DNA from 2 places in the Microbispora maris genome. Region 2 is predicted to be linked to the other one. Evidence: predicted binding sites of a transcription regulator. Region 2 holds the regulator's gene; the other holds the start of a gene.
The links. Region 2 encodes LexA, which represses DNA repair genes until DNA is damaged. Its sites were predicted from a motif close to TCGAACANNTGTTCGA; they were not measured.
Positions count from the first base shown of each region.

Region 1: a site for LexA is predicted at 791-806, ahead of AAH991_RS36895 (Rv2578c family radical SAM protein). Genes of this name have one in related genera too.

Region 1 covers NZ_JBDJAW010000058.1:15,307-21,742, reverse strand. The annotation lists gene AAH991_RS36905 (penicillin-binding transpeptidase domain-containing protein) at 1-397, shown strand, start outside; gene AAH991_RS36900 (DUF3040 domain-containing protein) at 425-679, opposite strand; gene AAH991_RS36895 (Rv2578c family radical SAM protein) at 815-1,867, shown strand; gene AAH991_RS36890 (class I SAM-dependent methyltransferase) at 1,918-2,580, shown strand; gene AAH991_RS36885 (glycosyltransferase family 4 protein) at 2,703-4,064, shown strand; gene AAH991_RS36880 (helix-turn-helix transcriptional regulator) at 4,081-5,061, opposite strand; gene AAH991_RS36875 (alpha/beta fold hydrolase) at 5,104-5,838, shown strand; gene AAH991_RS36870 (ABC transporter ATP-binding protein) at 5,946-6,436, shown strand, end outside.
Region 2 covers NZ_JBDJAW010000008.1:121,213-127,648, reverse strand. The annotation lists gene AAH991_RS12695 (S41 family peptidase) at 1-899, shown strand, start outside; gene AAH991_RS12690 (cellulase family glycosylhydrolase) at 1,085-2,728, shown strand; gene AAH991_RS12685 (MalY/PatB family protein) at 2,738-3,832, opposite strand; gene lexA (transcriptional repressor LexA) at 3,921-4,637, opposite strand; gene nrdR (transcriptional regulator NrdR) at 5,070-5,534, shown strand; gene AAH991_RS12670 (vitamin B12-dependent ribonucleotide reductase) at 5,655-6,436, shown strand, end outside.

The sequences.
Region 1 (6,436 bases), on a different contig from region 2:
GGAGTCGTTCGGGCAGGGCAGGATCACCGCCAGTCCCCTGGTGATGGCGACCGTGGCCGCGGCGGTGGCCGACGGCTCCTGGCGGCCGCCCACACTGGTGCCCTCGCTGAAGCAGAAGACCGCTCCCAGGGAACTGCCGGGCAACGTCGTCACGGGCCTGCGGTCGATGATGAAAGCGGTCGTCACCAAGGGCACCGCCCACGCCGCCGGGCTGCCCGCGGGGACGGCGGGCAAGACCGGGACCGCGGAGTTCGGCACCGGGCCGAAGCTCGACTCGCACGCCTGGTTCATCGGCTATCGCGGCGACGTGGCCTTCGCCGTCGTCGTGGAGGCCGGCGGCATGGGCGGCGGCGTGGCCGCGCCGGTCGCCGCGCGATTCCTCAAGGGCCTGTCGTGACCTCGGGCGGGTGAGGTGACGCCGGCGCTACACGGGGAGAGCGGCGGCGTCGTGCCGCAGTGCCATGACCAGCAGGGTCGCGATCAACGTCGCGATGAGCAGCCAGCTCACCGCGATGATCACGGTCGAGCGGCCCGGCCGGCGGCCGGAGGCGCGCCCCTGCCGCCCACGCTCCGCACGGTGGTTGAACGACTCGAGCCTGGCCGCGAGCTTCGGATCCTCGTCCGTGAGGTGCCGCTCGATCATCGCCAGCATCCGCTCTTCGTCCTGCGACCAGGCCATCGCGCAACACTCCCAGAACGCAAGGTATGTGCCGACGTTCTGCCCAACGATGAAGATCGTTAGCCGTTTCCAGGGCCGCGATTTACGACGCGTTGCACGTTGCGATCTCGATCGAACCTCTGTTCTAATCGGAGGGTGCGATGGGACGGGCTGCGCCTCGAGACCGACGAAGGCGGACAGAGGGAGCCGACTCCTCTGTTCGCCCGGTCGGCCGTGACGAGGACCTTCGACACCCCCGAGTTCCGCGGCGTCACCTTCTACGAGATCCACGCGCGGTCGATCGTCAACCGGGTCCCCTCCGCGAGCCGGGTGCCGTTCGAGTGGACCGTCAACCCCTACCGCGGCTGCACCCACGCGTGCACGTACTGCTTCGCCCGCCGGACGCACGAATACCTCGACCTGGACTCCGGGCGGGACTTCGACTCGAAGATCGTGGTGAAGGTCAACGCCCCCGACCTCGTACGCAGGGAGCTTTCGGCGCCTCGATGGCGCGGGCAGCCCATCGCGATGGGGACCAACGTCGACTGCTACCAGCGGGCCGAGGGCCGCTACCGGCTGATGCCCGGCATCCTCGGCGCCCTGCGGGACGCCCGCAATCCGTTCTCGATCCTGACCAAGGGCTCGCTCATCCTGCGCGACCTCGACCTGCTCGCCGAGGCGGCCGAGGTGACCGACGTGAGCACGGCCGTCTCGATCGGGTTCACCGACGAGTCGCTGTGGCGGGCCGTCGAGCCCGGCACCCCCTCGCCGCGCAAGCGGCTGGAGGTGTGCGCCGCCCTCAACGAGCACGGCGTCGCGTGCGGCGTGCTGATGGCGCCGATCCTCCCCTATCTGTCCGACTCGCCGCGGGCGCTGGAGACCACCGTGCGCCGCATCGCCGAGGCCGGCGCCACGCACGTGACGCCGATCGTGCTCCACCTGCGGCCCGGCGCGCGCGAGTGGTTCATGGCCTGGCTGTCCCGCGAGCACCCCAGGCTCGTCCCCCGCTACCTGGAGCTGTACGGCAGGGGCGCCTACGCTCCCAGGGCGTACCAGGAACGGATCGGCGAGACCGTGCGGGCGCTCGCCCGCGAGCACGGCGTGGGCCGGTCGGCCCCACGCGGCGCTCGTGCCGCGCATCGGCTCGGCGAGCGGCCGGTCCGCCCGCCCGCACCGGCCGCGACCGCCGAGCAGCTCACGCTTCTGTGACCCGCGGGCGTGACCCGGAAGCGCGGTCCGTGCGGATACGATCGGCCACCGTGCAGGACGACGCCGGGGACGCCGAGGATTTCGTGCGCGCGCACACCGGGCTCGCGACCGTGCCGTACGTGCCGGAGATACGGCTTCATGTGATCGCCGCGGACGCCACGCGGGGCGGGAGCGAGGACGACCGCGTGTACGAGCTGTGGGAGCGCGCCGGGCGGCTGCCCTTCTGGGCCTGCCCCTGGGCCGGCGGACAGGCGCTGGCCCGCCACGTGCTCGACCATCCCGAGATCGTGCGGGGGCGCACCGTTCTCGACCTCGCCACCGGCTCGGGACTGGTCGCGGTCGCCGCGGCGCTGGCCGGAGCCGCCCTGGTGGTCGCCAACGACGTCGACCCGTACGCGCTGGCGGCCGTCAGCCTCAACGCCCGCGCCAACGGCGTCGCGGTGCGGGTCGCCGGGGGCGACCTGCTCGACGGGACGCCGACCCAGCAGGTCGTGCTGGCCGGGGACGTCTACTACGAGGAGCCGCTGGCCCGGCGGGTCACCCCGTTCCTGTCCCGCGCGGGCGGCGATGTCCTTATCGGGGCCCCCGACCGCGCCTGCTGCTATCTCCCGGACGGCGTGTTCGAGCCGGTCGGCGTGCATCTGGTGCCCGCCGCACTGGAGGACGCCCCCAGCAAACGGACGACCATATACCGAATTTCAAGCACAACGTGACTTAGATCACAACAACGGCACAACTGTCGGTTACGTCATAGGGAAAGGGGATCTTCATCTGACACGAACGGGGCGTGACTGTGTCTTCTCTTCACCGCAGGGTGGCAAGGAAAGCGGCCAGGGTGGTGGTACGGGCGCTGGAGGCCCGCGACCGGCAGCGTGCCCGGTCGGCGCCGCCGCCCGACGGCCACGAGATCCGCATCCTGCTGCTGCACGCCAACGGCATGGGCGGCACGATCCGCACGGTCTTCAACCTCGCCGGGTATCTGGCGCGCACACACGATGTCGAGATCGTGAGCGTCGTGCGGGAACGTGAGGAGCCCTTCCTCCCCGTTCCTCCCGGAGTGCGTGTCCGCTACCTCGACGACCGGCTGCCTCGCCGCAAGGGCCTGCTGTCGCGGTTCCCGAGCAGGCTGGTGCCGAAGGACGAGGCGGCCCACCACTGGTTCACCCTGCGCACCGACCTCAAACTGGTCCGCTACATCCGCTCCCGCCGCCGCGGCATCCTCATCGGGACCCGGCCCGGCCTGAACCTGATCGCCGCGCGCTTCGCGCCCCCGGAGATCATCACGGTCGCGCAGGAGCACGGGAACCTGTCCTCGCACCAGCCGCTGGTGCGCAAGCAGATCACCCGCAGGTACGGCAGGCACGACGCGGTCGTCACCCTCACGCAGGCCGACCTGCGCACCTACGAGCGGTCCTTCGAGAAGGCACGCAAGGAGCGGCCCGCCGTGCTCGCGCAGGTGCCCAACGCGACGCCCCGCCTGGACGGCGGCGTGTCACCGCTCACCGCGAAGACCGTCGTCACGGTGGGCCGGCTCACCTGGGGCAAGGGCTACGACCTGCTCATCCGCGCGTGGGCCCACGTGGCGGAGCGGCACCCGGACTGGACGCTTCGCATCTACGGCGGCGGCCCCCGGCAGGAGAAGCTCCAGGCGTCGATCGACAAGCGCGGGCTGTCCGATCGGGTGTTCCTCGAGGGCCCGGCCGAGGACGTCGGCGCCGTCCTCGCGGACGCCTCGATGTTCGTGATGAGCTCCCGCCACGAGGGCATGCCGATGGTCATCCTGGAGGCCATGAGCAAGGGCCTGCCCGTCGTCAGCTACGACTGCCCGACCGGTCCCAAGGAGATGATCACCCACGGTCACGACGGCCTGCTGGTGAAGCCGGAGAAGATCCACGCGATGGCCGACGCCATCTGCACGGTCATCGAGGACGAGGACCTGCGCCGCCGGATGGGCGCCAACGCGCTGGAGACGGCGGCGCGCTACGACCTCGACGTCATCGGGGCGCGGTGGGAGGACCTGCTGTCCGGACTGGTGGCCCGGCGGCGCGGTCTGCCGCCCGGCGGCCCGCTCGCGGACGGGCCGGCCCGGGCCGGCGACCACGACGCCGGGGAACGGCCGGGTTCTCTCGACGCCGCCGCGCTGGACGTCGCCCGGGCCCGGAGCGGGCCGGCGGCGCCCCTCGGCCAGAACGCGTGAGTGGCACGAAGCGCCATCACCGTGGGTGGCCGGCGTCCGGGGGCCGACCGGCCCACTCATGCAGGCGGCGGGCGAGGGCGCGCACCTCCTCGCGTAGTTCCGGCGGCGCCACCACGGTGAACGGCACGCCGAGGCCGGCCAGCACCTGCGCCATTCCGTCCAGGCGTTCGGCGCGGCCGGTCATCCGGACGCCGCCGTCCACGGGGGCGAGCGCGGCCACCGTCGGCGGGATCCGCCGCCGCGCCTCCTCCATGGTCGTGGCCAGCACGACCTCGATCTCATACCGGTACGGAACGCCCGCCAGCGACTCCATCACGTGGGCGACCGGGTCGAACTCCCCCGGCGCGGGAAACTCCTCCTCCGTCGCCGCGACCTGGCCCATCCGGTCGAGCCGGAACGTCCGCACCTCGCCCCTGCGGTGGTCGTGGCCGGTCAGGTACCACCGGCCCGAGTGGAACACCAGCCCGTAGGGATCGACCGTCCGCTCGCTGCTTTCGCACCGGTACGACCGGTAGGTCAGCCGTACGCGGCGACGACGGCGGGCGGCATCGGCGAGCGTCAGCAGCGTCGCCCCGCTCGGCCTGGCGGCCGCGGCGGATCGGGCGGACCGGGAGGTCAGGCCGACCATGTCCTCGACCGCGCCGACCCTGCCGCGCAGGGCGTCGGGCAGCACGCGCCGGATCTTCGCGAGCGCGCTCTCGGCCGCCCCCTCGCCCACCGTCAGGCCCGCCCGGCGGCCCGCGAGCAGCCCGAGCACCACGGCGACGGCCTCGTCGCCGGTCAGCATGAGCGGCGGCAGCCGGTATCCCGGCATCAGCCGGTAGCCGCCGTACCGCCCCCGCTCGGCCTGCACGGGGATGCCGAGGTCCTCCAGCCTGCGCACGTAGCGGCGCACGCTGCGCACGTCCACCTCCAAGCGCTCGGCGAGCTCGGGACCGGTGAGCCCGGGCCGGGCCTGCAGCAACTCCAGGAAGGCGAGAACGCGATTGGTCGACATATCAGGACCGATTCTGCCCTGATTCGGCTCTAGCGTCGACGCATGACGACTTACGCACTGGTTCCCGGATTCTGGCTCGGCGCGTGGGCGTGGCGGGACGTGGCCGCCGCACTCCGCGAAACGGGTCACGAGGCATATCCCCTGACCCTCACCGGCCTGGCCGACCGCGCCCACCTCGCCTCCCCCGCCCTGGATCTGGACACCCACATCCGCGACATCACCGGCCTGATCGAGGCTGAGGACCTGCACGACGTCGTGCTCGTCGGGCACAGCGGCAGCGGCGCCGCGGTCACCGGAGCGGCCGCCCGCGCGGCCGGCCGCGTGAGCCGGGTCGTGTACGTCGAGAGCGGCCCGGTGCCGGACGGCATGGCCCAGATCGACCTCACGGGGCGGGAGTTCGTCGAGAAGCGCGTCGAGGACGGCTGGCGCTATCCCCTGCTCTCCTGGGACGAACTGGAGGAGTCGGGCGCGAGCCTCGACGGGCTGGGCGAGCGGGAGCGGGCGCTGATGGCCTCCCGGGCCACCGGCCAGCCGCTCGGCACGATCACCCAGCCCCTCGCTCTCGGCGCGGACGCCGCCGCGTTCGCCGCGCTGCCGAAGACGCTCGTGAGCTGCTCGTTCCCGCTCGCGCAGGTCAAGGAGCTGATCGCGGCCGGGCATCCGTTCTTCGCGTCCCTCGGCGGGCCGGAGTGGGAGCTGCGTGAGCTGCCGACCGGTCATTGGCCGATGCTGTCCCGTCCGGCGGACCTGGCGGCGGTTCTGGCACAGGTTTCATAACAAGCCAGCGCCTTTACGATGTAGATTTCCGGGTGGGACATTTGTCCCGCCCGGGGCCGTACCGATCGATCTACTCGGGCCGGCGGCGCCCGCCTACCGTCGTCCCCGTGACCACCAACACCCCCGACGCCGTGTCCCTGACCTCGGCGACCAAGCACTTCGGCCCCGTACGGGCCGTGGACGGGCTCACGCTCGCCGTCCCCCGCGGCCAGACCGTGGCACTGCTCGGCCCCAACGGCGCGGGCAAGTCGACCACCATCGCGCTGCTGCTCGGGCTGCTGCCACCCGACTCCGGGCGGGCCGCGCTGTTCGGGCTCGACCCCGAGCAGGCCGTACGGCGGGGCCTGGTCGGCGCGATGCCGCAGGAGGGCGGCCTCGTCCCGCGGGTGACGGTCCGCGAATTGCTGGCCTTCGTGGCCGGAACCTATGCCGCTCCCCTCCCCCTCGACCGGGTGCTCGCGCTCGCGCGGATCGGCGAGCTGCGCGACCGCCGGGTGGACCGGCTGTCGGGCGGGCAGGCGCAGCGCGTGCGGTTCGCGACGGCCGTGTGCGGCGATCCCGACCTGATCGTCCTCGACGAGCCCACCGCCGCGCTGGA
Region 2 (6,436 bases):
TCAGCCGCGTTCTGCCGGGGGAGTCCTCCGACCACGAGGCCCGCTCGCCGCTGCTCGCGCCCGGCGTCGCCGTCCGGGAGGGCGACGCGATCGTGGCCGTCGGCGGGCGCCCGGTCGACCCGGTCCGCGGGCCGCTGGCACTGCTGTCCGGTACGGCGGAGCGGCCGGTGGAGCTGACCGTCCAGCCCGGCTCCGGCGGCGAGACCCGCCGGGTCGTCGTCACGCCCATCGCCGACGAGACGCAGCTGCGCTACCACGACTGGGTGGCCGGACGGCGGGCGTTCGTGCGTGAGGCGTCGGGCGGGCGGCTCGGCTATCTGCACGTGCCGGACATGATGTCGGCCGGGTGGGCGCAGTTCCACCGGGACCTGCACACCGAGATGGGCTTCGACGGGCTCGTCGTGGACGTGCGTGACAACGGCGGCGGGCACGTGTCCGAGCTGGTGCTGGAGAAGCTGCAGCGGCGGGTGACCGGGTGGTCGCTGGCCCGGGGGTACGAGCCGGCGCGCTACCCGGAGGACGCGCCCCGCGGGCCCGTCGTGGCCGTCACCGACGAGTACGCCGGATCGGACGGGGACATTGTCAGTGCCGGGATCAAGAACCGCGGCATCGGGCCGCTCGTGGGCACGCGGACCTGGGGCGGCGTGATCGGCATCGACTCGCGGTACTCGCTCGTGGACGGGACCGTCGTCACGCAGCCGCGGTACTCGTTCTGGCTGGAAGGCGAGGGGTGGGGCGTCGAGAACCACGGCGTCGACCCGGACGTCGAGGTCGTCATGACCCCGCAGGACCTGGTCGCCGGGCGGGATCCGCAGCTCGCGCGGGCGGTGGAGCTGGCCCTGGCGGCGCTGGAGGAGCGGCCTGCGGCGACTCCGCCGGAGGTGCCGCCGCTGCGGTGACCCCCGGGGACGTTGACGATCGGCCGACCTACCGGACAAAATTACGCCCGAGCCACAAACTAGTCATAGAGAAGTAGGCGTGCGGTCAGGGCATGCCGCGACCACCACCGCTCCGGCGGTGGTCTGGGGTGCGCGCCTGACCGTATGGCTCACCGTCGGCGTGCGCCCCGCGTGGGAGGCACGTCTTGTACAGACGCATCATCGGCGGGCTGGCGACCGCCGCCGCGATGGCGGCGACCGTTCTCGTCGTCACCGGTACGCCGGCGAACGCCGCCGGCACGGGCACCGGCTACCTGCACACCAGCGGAAACAAGATCGTCGACAGCACCGGCGCCACGGTCCGGCTGACCGGCATCAACTGGTTCGGCATGGAGACCGACAACAAGACCTTCCACGGGCTATGGGCGAACAACCCGTGGAAGAGCCAGATCGACCTCATGGCGAACCTGGGCTACAACACCCTGCGGGTGCCGTTCTCCGACGACGCGCTCAAGCCGGGCGCGCAGGCGACGAGCGTCAACACCGCCTCCAACCCCGACCTGATCGGCCTGTCGCCGCTGCAGATCCTCGACAAGGTCGTGGACTACGCGGGCCAGAAGGGCATGCGAATCATCCTCGACCGGCACCGGCCGACCAGCGCGGGCCAGACCGCGCTGTGGTACACCTCCGGCGTCCCCGAGTCGACCTGGATCAGCAACTGGAAGTCGCTGGCCCAGCACTACGCCGGCAACCCCACCGTCATCGGCGCGGACCTGCACAACGAGCCGCACGCGGACGGCACCAACCCGAACGCGACCGGCTCCTGCTGGGGCTGCGGCGACCAGGCGCGCGACTGGCGCCTGGCGGCCGAGCGGGCGGGCAACGCGATCCTGTCCGTGCAGCCCAACTGGCTGATCTTCGTGGAGGGCGTGAGCTGCCCGAGCGGCGGCCTGTCCAACGTCTGGGACAACGACACCAGCAACGACGAGGACTGCGGCTGGTGGGGCGGCAACCTCACCAAGGCCGGCCAGTTCCCCGTACGGCTCAACGTGGCCAACCGGCTCGTCTACTCGCCGCACGAGTACGCCACGTCGGTCTACCACCAGAACTGGTTCGACGACCCGAACTACCCGGCCAACATGCCGGCCATCTGGGACAAGTACTGGGGCTACCTGTACAAGCAGAACATCGCGCCGATCATGGTCGGCGAGTTCGGCACCACGCTGGCCAACAACATCGACAAGGTCTGGCTCCAGGAGCTCATGAAGTACATGGGCACCGGAGTGAACGGCATGTCCTTCACCTACTGGTCGTGGAACCCCAACTCGGGTGACACGGGCGGCATCCTGAAGGACGACTGGGCCACGGTCGACCAGGCCAAGCAGAGCATCATCTCGCCGTACCTCATCCCGCCCGTGGGCGGCAACCCGCCGGTGTCGCCCTCGCCGCAGGTCTCGCCGAGCGTGTCGCCGTCCGTGTCTCCGTCCGCGTCCCCCTCGGTGTCGCCTCCGGTGTCCCCGTCGGCGTCGCCGTCGTCTCAGGGCGGCAAGACCTGCACCGCCACGTACAAGGTCGCCAACCAGTACCCCGGCGGCTTCCAGGGTGACGTCACGGTGAAGGCCGGCAACTCGGCCATCTCGGGCTGGACCGTGAAGTGGGCCTTCCCGAACGGCCAGAGCATCAGCCAGCTCTGGAACGGCACGCTCAGCGCGAGCGGCGCCAACGTCACGGTGACCAACCTGTCCTACAACGGCGCGCTCGGGGCCGGCGCCTCGACCACGTTCGGCTTCAACGGCAGCTGGTCCGGCAGCAACGGCGTCCCGTCCTCGGTCAGCTGCACGGCGAGCTGAGCGGGCGCGTCACGCCAGCGCGGCGGCGATCCTGGCCAGGATCTCCTCCAGGATCGCCGCCGACGTCGCGAAGTTGAGGCGGGCGAAGGTGTCGCCGCCTCCGTAGTTCGGGCCCGGGTTGAGCTTGACCCGGGCCTCCCGCTCGAGGAAGTGCGCCGCGCCGGGCACGCCGAAGTCGAGCCACGCGAGATAGGTGGCCTCGGGCATGCGGTACCCGACCGACGGGAGCCGCTCGGCGATGCGCCTGCGGTTGCGGTCCAGGATCGTCAGCACCTCCTCCAGCCACGCGTCGCCGTGCCGCCACGCGGCCACCGTGGCCTCCACGCCGAGGACGCTGGGCGCCCCGTAGATGTGGGCGGGCTGGCGGCCGAGCGCGTCCCTGACGTCCTTCGCGCCGATGTGGGCCACGGAGCAGTGCAGTCCGCCCATGTTGAAGGCCTTGCTGGCGGAGGTCAGGGTGACCGTGCGCTCGGGGAGGATCGTGGCGAACGGGATGTGCCGGGCCGGGGCGTACGTCAGGTCCGCGTGGATCTCGTCGGCGATAACCAGCGTGCCGTGCCGGTCGGCGTACGCGGCGACCGCCTCGAGCTCCGCACGGGTGAACGAGCGGCCCGACGGGTTCTGCGGGTTGACCAGCAGGAGCACCCGGACGGGCTCGCCGGGGACCTCGAACCGGCCGTCGGCCGTCAGCGGCATGGGCACCAGGCGGCGGTTCATCCCGGTGATCGTGGCGAGGAAGGGGTCGTAGGCCGGCACGTGCAGCGCCACGGCGTCGCCGGGGCCGGTCATGACGTGCAGCAGCACCTGGAGGGCCTGGTTGAGGTCGGTGTAGGACCGCACGTGGGCCGGATCGGCTCGCCAGCCGTGCCGCGCCTCCATGCGCTCGGCGAACGCCTCCGCCAGGGGACCGGCGGTCGGCTCGTCGAGCCAGGCGGGATAGCCGAGGTCCGCGGCCGCGCGTCTCGCGATGGCCTCCGTGACCGCCTCGGGCACGGGGAAGTCCATGTCGGCGACCCAGGCGGGGATGACGCCGGACGCGGCGTGAGCCCATTTGATTCCGTCACGGCGGCGGGCCGCATCCAGGGACAGCGAGTCGAGATTCACCCGACTCACCCTAATTGCCGATTAGTGGCCGCCGGAAAGGTGGTCGTCGCGCCCCGCGGTGCGTCGTGCCGCGGGGCGCCGGCGGCCGCTACAGCTTGCGCAGGACGGCCGTGACCTTGCCGAGCACGGTCGCCTCGTCACCGGGGATCGGCTCGTAGTTGGGGTTGTGGGGCACCAGCCACACGTGCCCGTCCTTGCGCTTGAACGTCTTCACGGTGGCCTCGCCGTCGATCATGGCGGCCACGATGTCACCGTTGTCGGCGACCGGCTGCTGCCGCACCACGACCCAGTCGCCGTCGGCGATGGCGGCCTCGATCATCGAGTCGCCGGAGACCTGGAGCAGAAACAGCGTGCCCTCGCCCACGAGCTGCTTGGGCAGTGCGAACACGTCCTCGATGCTCTGCTCGGCGAGGATGGGACCGCCGGCGGCGATGCGGCCGACCAGCGGCACGTACGCGGCCGTCGGGCGGTTGAACCCGGCCTCCTCCTCGGTGGTGGCGTCCGGATCCACCCACAGCACCGGCTCTCCGGGCAGCCGGACCTCCAGGGCCCGGGGGCGGTGCGGGTCACGCCGGAGGTAGCCCTTACGCTGGAGCGCCGTGAGCTGGTGCGACACGCTGGAGGTGCTCGTCAGCTGGACTGCCTCCCCGATCTCCCGCATGGACGGCGGATAGCCGCGCTGCTGGACCGAGTCGCGGATCACCTCGAGGATCTTCCGCTGCCTGGGGGTGAGGCCAAGCGAGTCGCGCCTGCGAACCGCGAGGTCGCTGACGCCATCCGCTTGCTCACTTCGGTCACCCACGATGCCACCTCTCAATCCGTGTTCCTCATGTCGCACAGAGCGACCGTACCGCGATTCAAGATCACCGTCAAACAATTGTTCGATATCCAGCGAAATCGCCGATCTCGCCGTCTCCCTCATCGTACGGGAGTTCGATCGATCCCGTGTTCGATTTACCCGATCTTCCAGGGCCGATGTACGTCCAGGTCAGAGGCCCTGCGGAAATCGGCGGGGAAAGGCGCCGTAAAGGGCCTATTTCGCGATCGGCGGGGCAGGTGATGCCGCCGTGACCCGAGGTGCGACACGCGCGCCGAACAGGCACTTCCCCTCCCAAGGCCGGTTCGACTTGCGTTCAAGGTCGGGCACTTCTACGGTTGGACCACAACATCTAGTAGTCACACCGGTGTAAGTTCACCACACCTTGTGTTCGGGATGGGCGTTCAGGGAGGCGATGGAGTGCACTGTCCGTTCTGTCGCAACCCCGACACGCGAGTCGTGGACAGCCGCGCCGCCGAGGACGGGGCCGCGATCCGTCGCCGGCGCACCTGTCCCGAATGCGGGCGCAGGTTCACCACCCAGGAGACCGTCCTGCTGATGGTGAGCAAGCGCAGCGGGGTCACCGAGCCGTTCTCCCGGGAGAAGGTCGTCGCCGGCGTGCGGCGGGCCTGCCAGGGACGCCCGGTCAGCGAGGACTCCCTCGCCCAGCTCGGGCAGCGGGTCGAGGAGAGCATCCGGGGCACGGGTGCGGCCGAGATCGCCTCCCACGAGGTGGGCCTGGCCATCCTCGGTCCGCTCCGCGACCTCGACGAGGTGGCCTACCTGCGCTTCGCGTCGGTCTACCGCAGCTTCGAGACGCTGGCGGACTTCGAGGCGGAGATCGAGCGGCTCCGCGCGGCACACGGCCCGGCGGGCGAGGAGTAGGCGCCTTCCGGGGGACCGGGACGAGGCGGACGGCGGCGCGCGACGGCGCGGCGCGACGATGTGGTTGTAACGAGCGTGGTCCGGAGAAGGGGCTCCATCGGGCCCTGGGAGGGGGAAGTCATGACGGAGACCGTGAGCGGCACCGTATCGGGTACGGGGGGCCGGGGGGGCAAGCGCCCGCGCAAGGGCCTGAAGATGAAGCGCGTCTTCACCACCCCGGGCGTCCACCCGTACGACGAGGTCCGCTGGGAGCGGCGCGACGTCGTGATGACGAACTGGCGGGACGGCTCGGTCAACTTCGAGCAGCACGGCGTCGAGTTCCCCGACTTCTGGTCGGTCAACGCGGCCAACATCGTCACCACCAAGTACTTCCGCGGGGCGGTGGGCACCCCGCAGCGTGAGTCGAGCCTCAAGCAGCTCGTCGACCGGGTGGTGGGCGTCTACACCAGGACCGGCCTGGAGAACGGCTACTTCGCCTCGGAAGAGGACGCCGAGATCTTCGACCACGAGCTCAAGCACGCGCTGATCCATCAGATCTTCAGCTTCAACTCGCCGGTGTGGTTCAACGTCGGCACCCGCTCGCCCCAGCAGGTGAGCGCCTGCTTCATCCTGGCCGTGGACGACACGATGGAGTCGATCCTCGACTGGTACAAGGAAGAGGGCGTCATCTTCAAGGGCGGCTCCGGCTCCGGGGTCAACCTCTCCCGCATCCGCTCGTCCAAGGAGCTGCTGTCCAGCGGCGGCACGGCCAGCGGCCCGGTCTCATTCATGCGCGGCGCCGACGCCTCCGCCGGCACCATCAAGTCGGGCGGCGCCACCCGCAGGGCGGCCAAGATGGTCGTCCTCGACGTGGACCACCCCGACATCGAGGAGTTCATCGAGACCAAGGCGCGCGAGGAGGA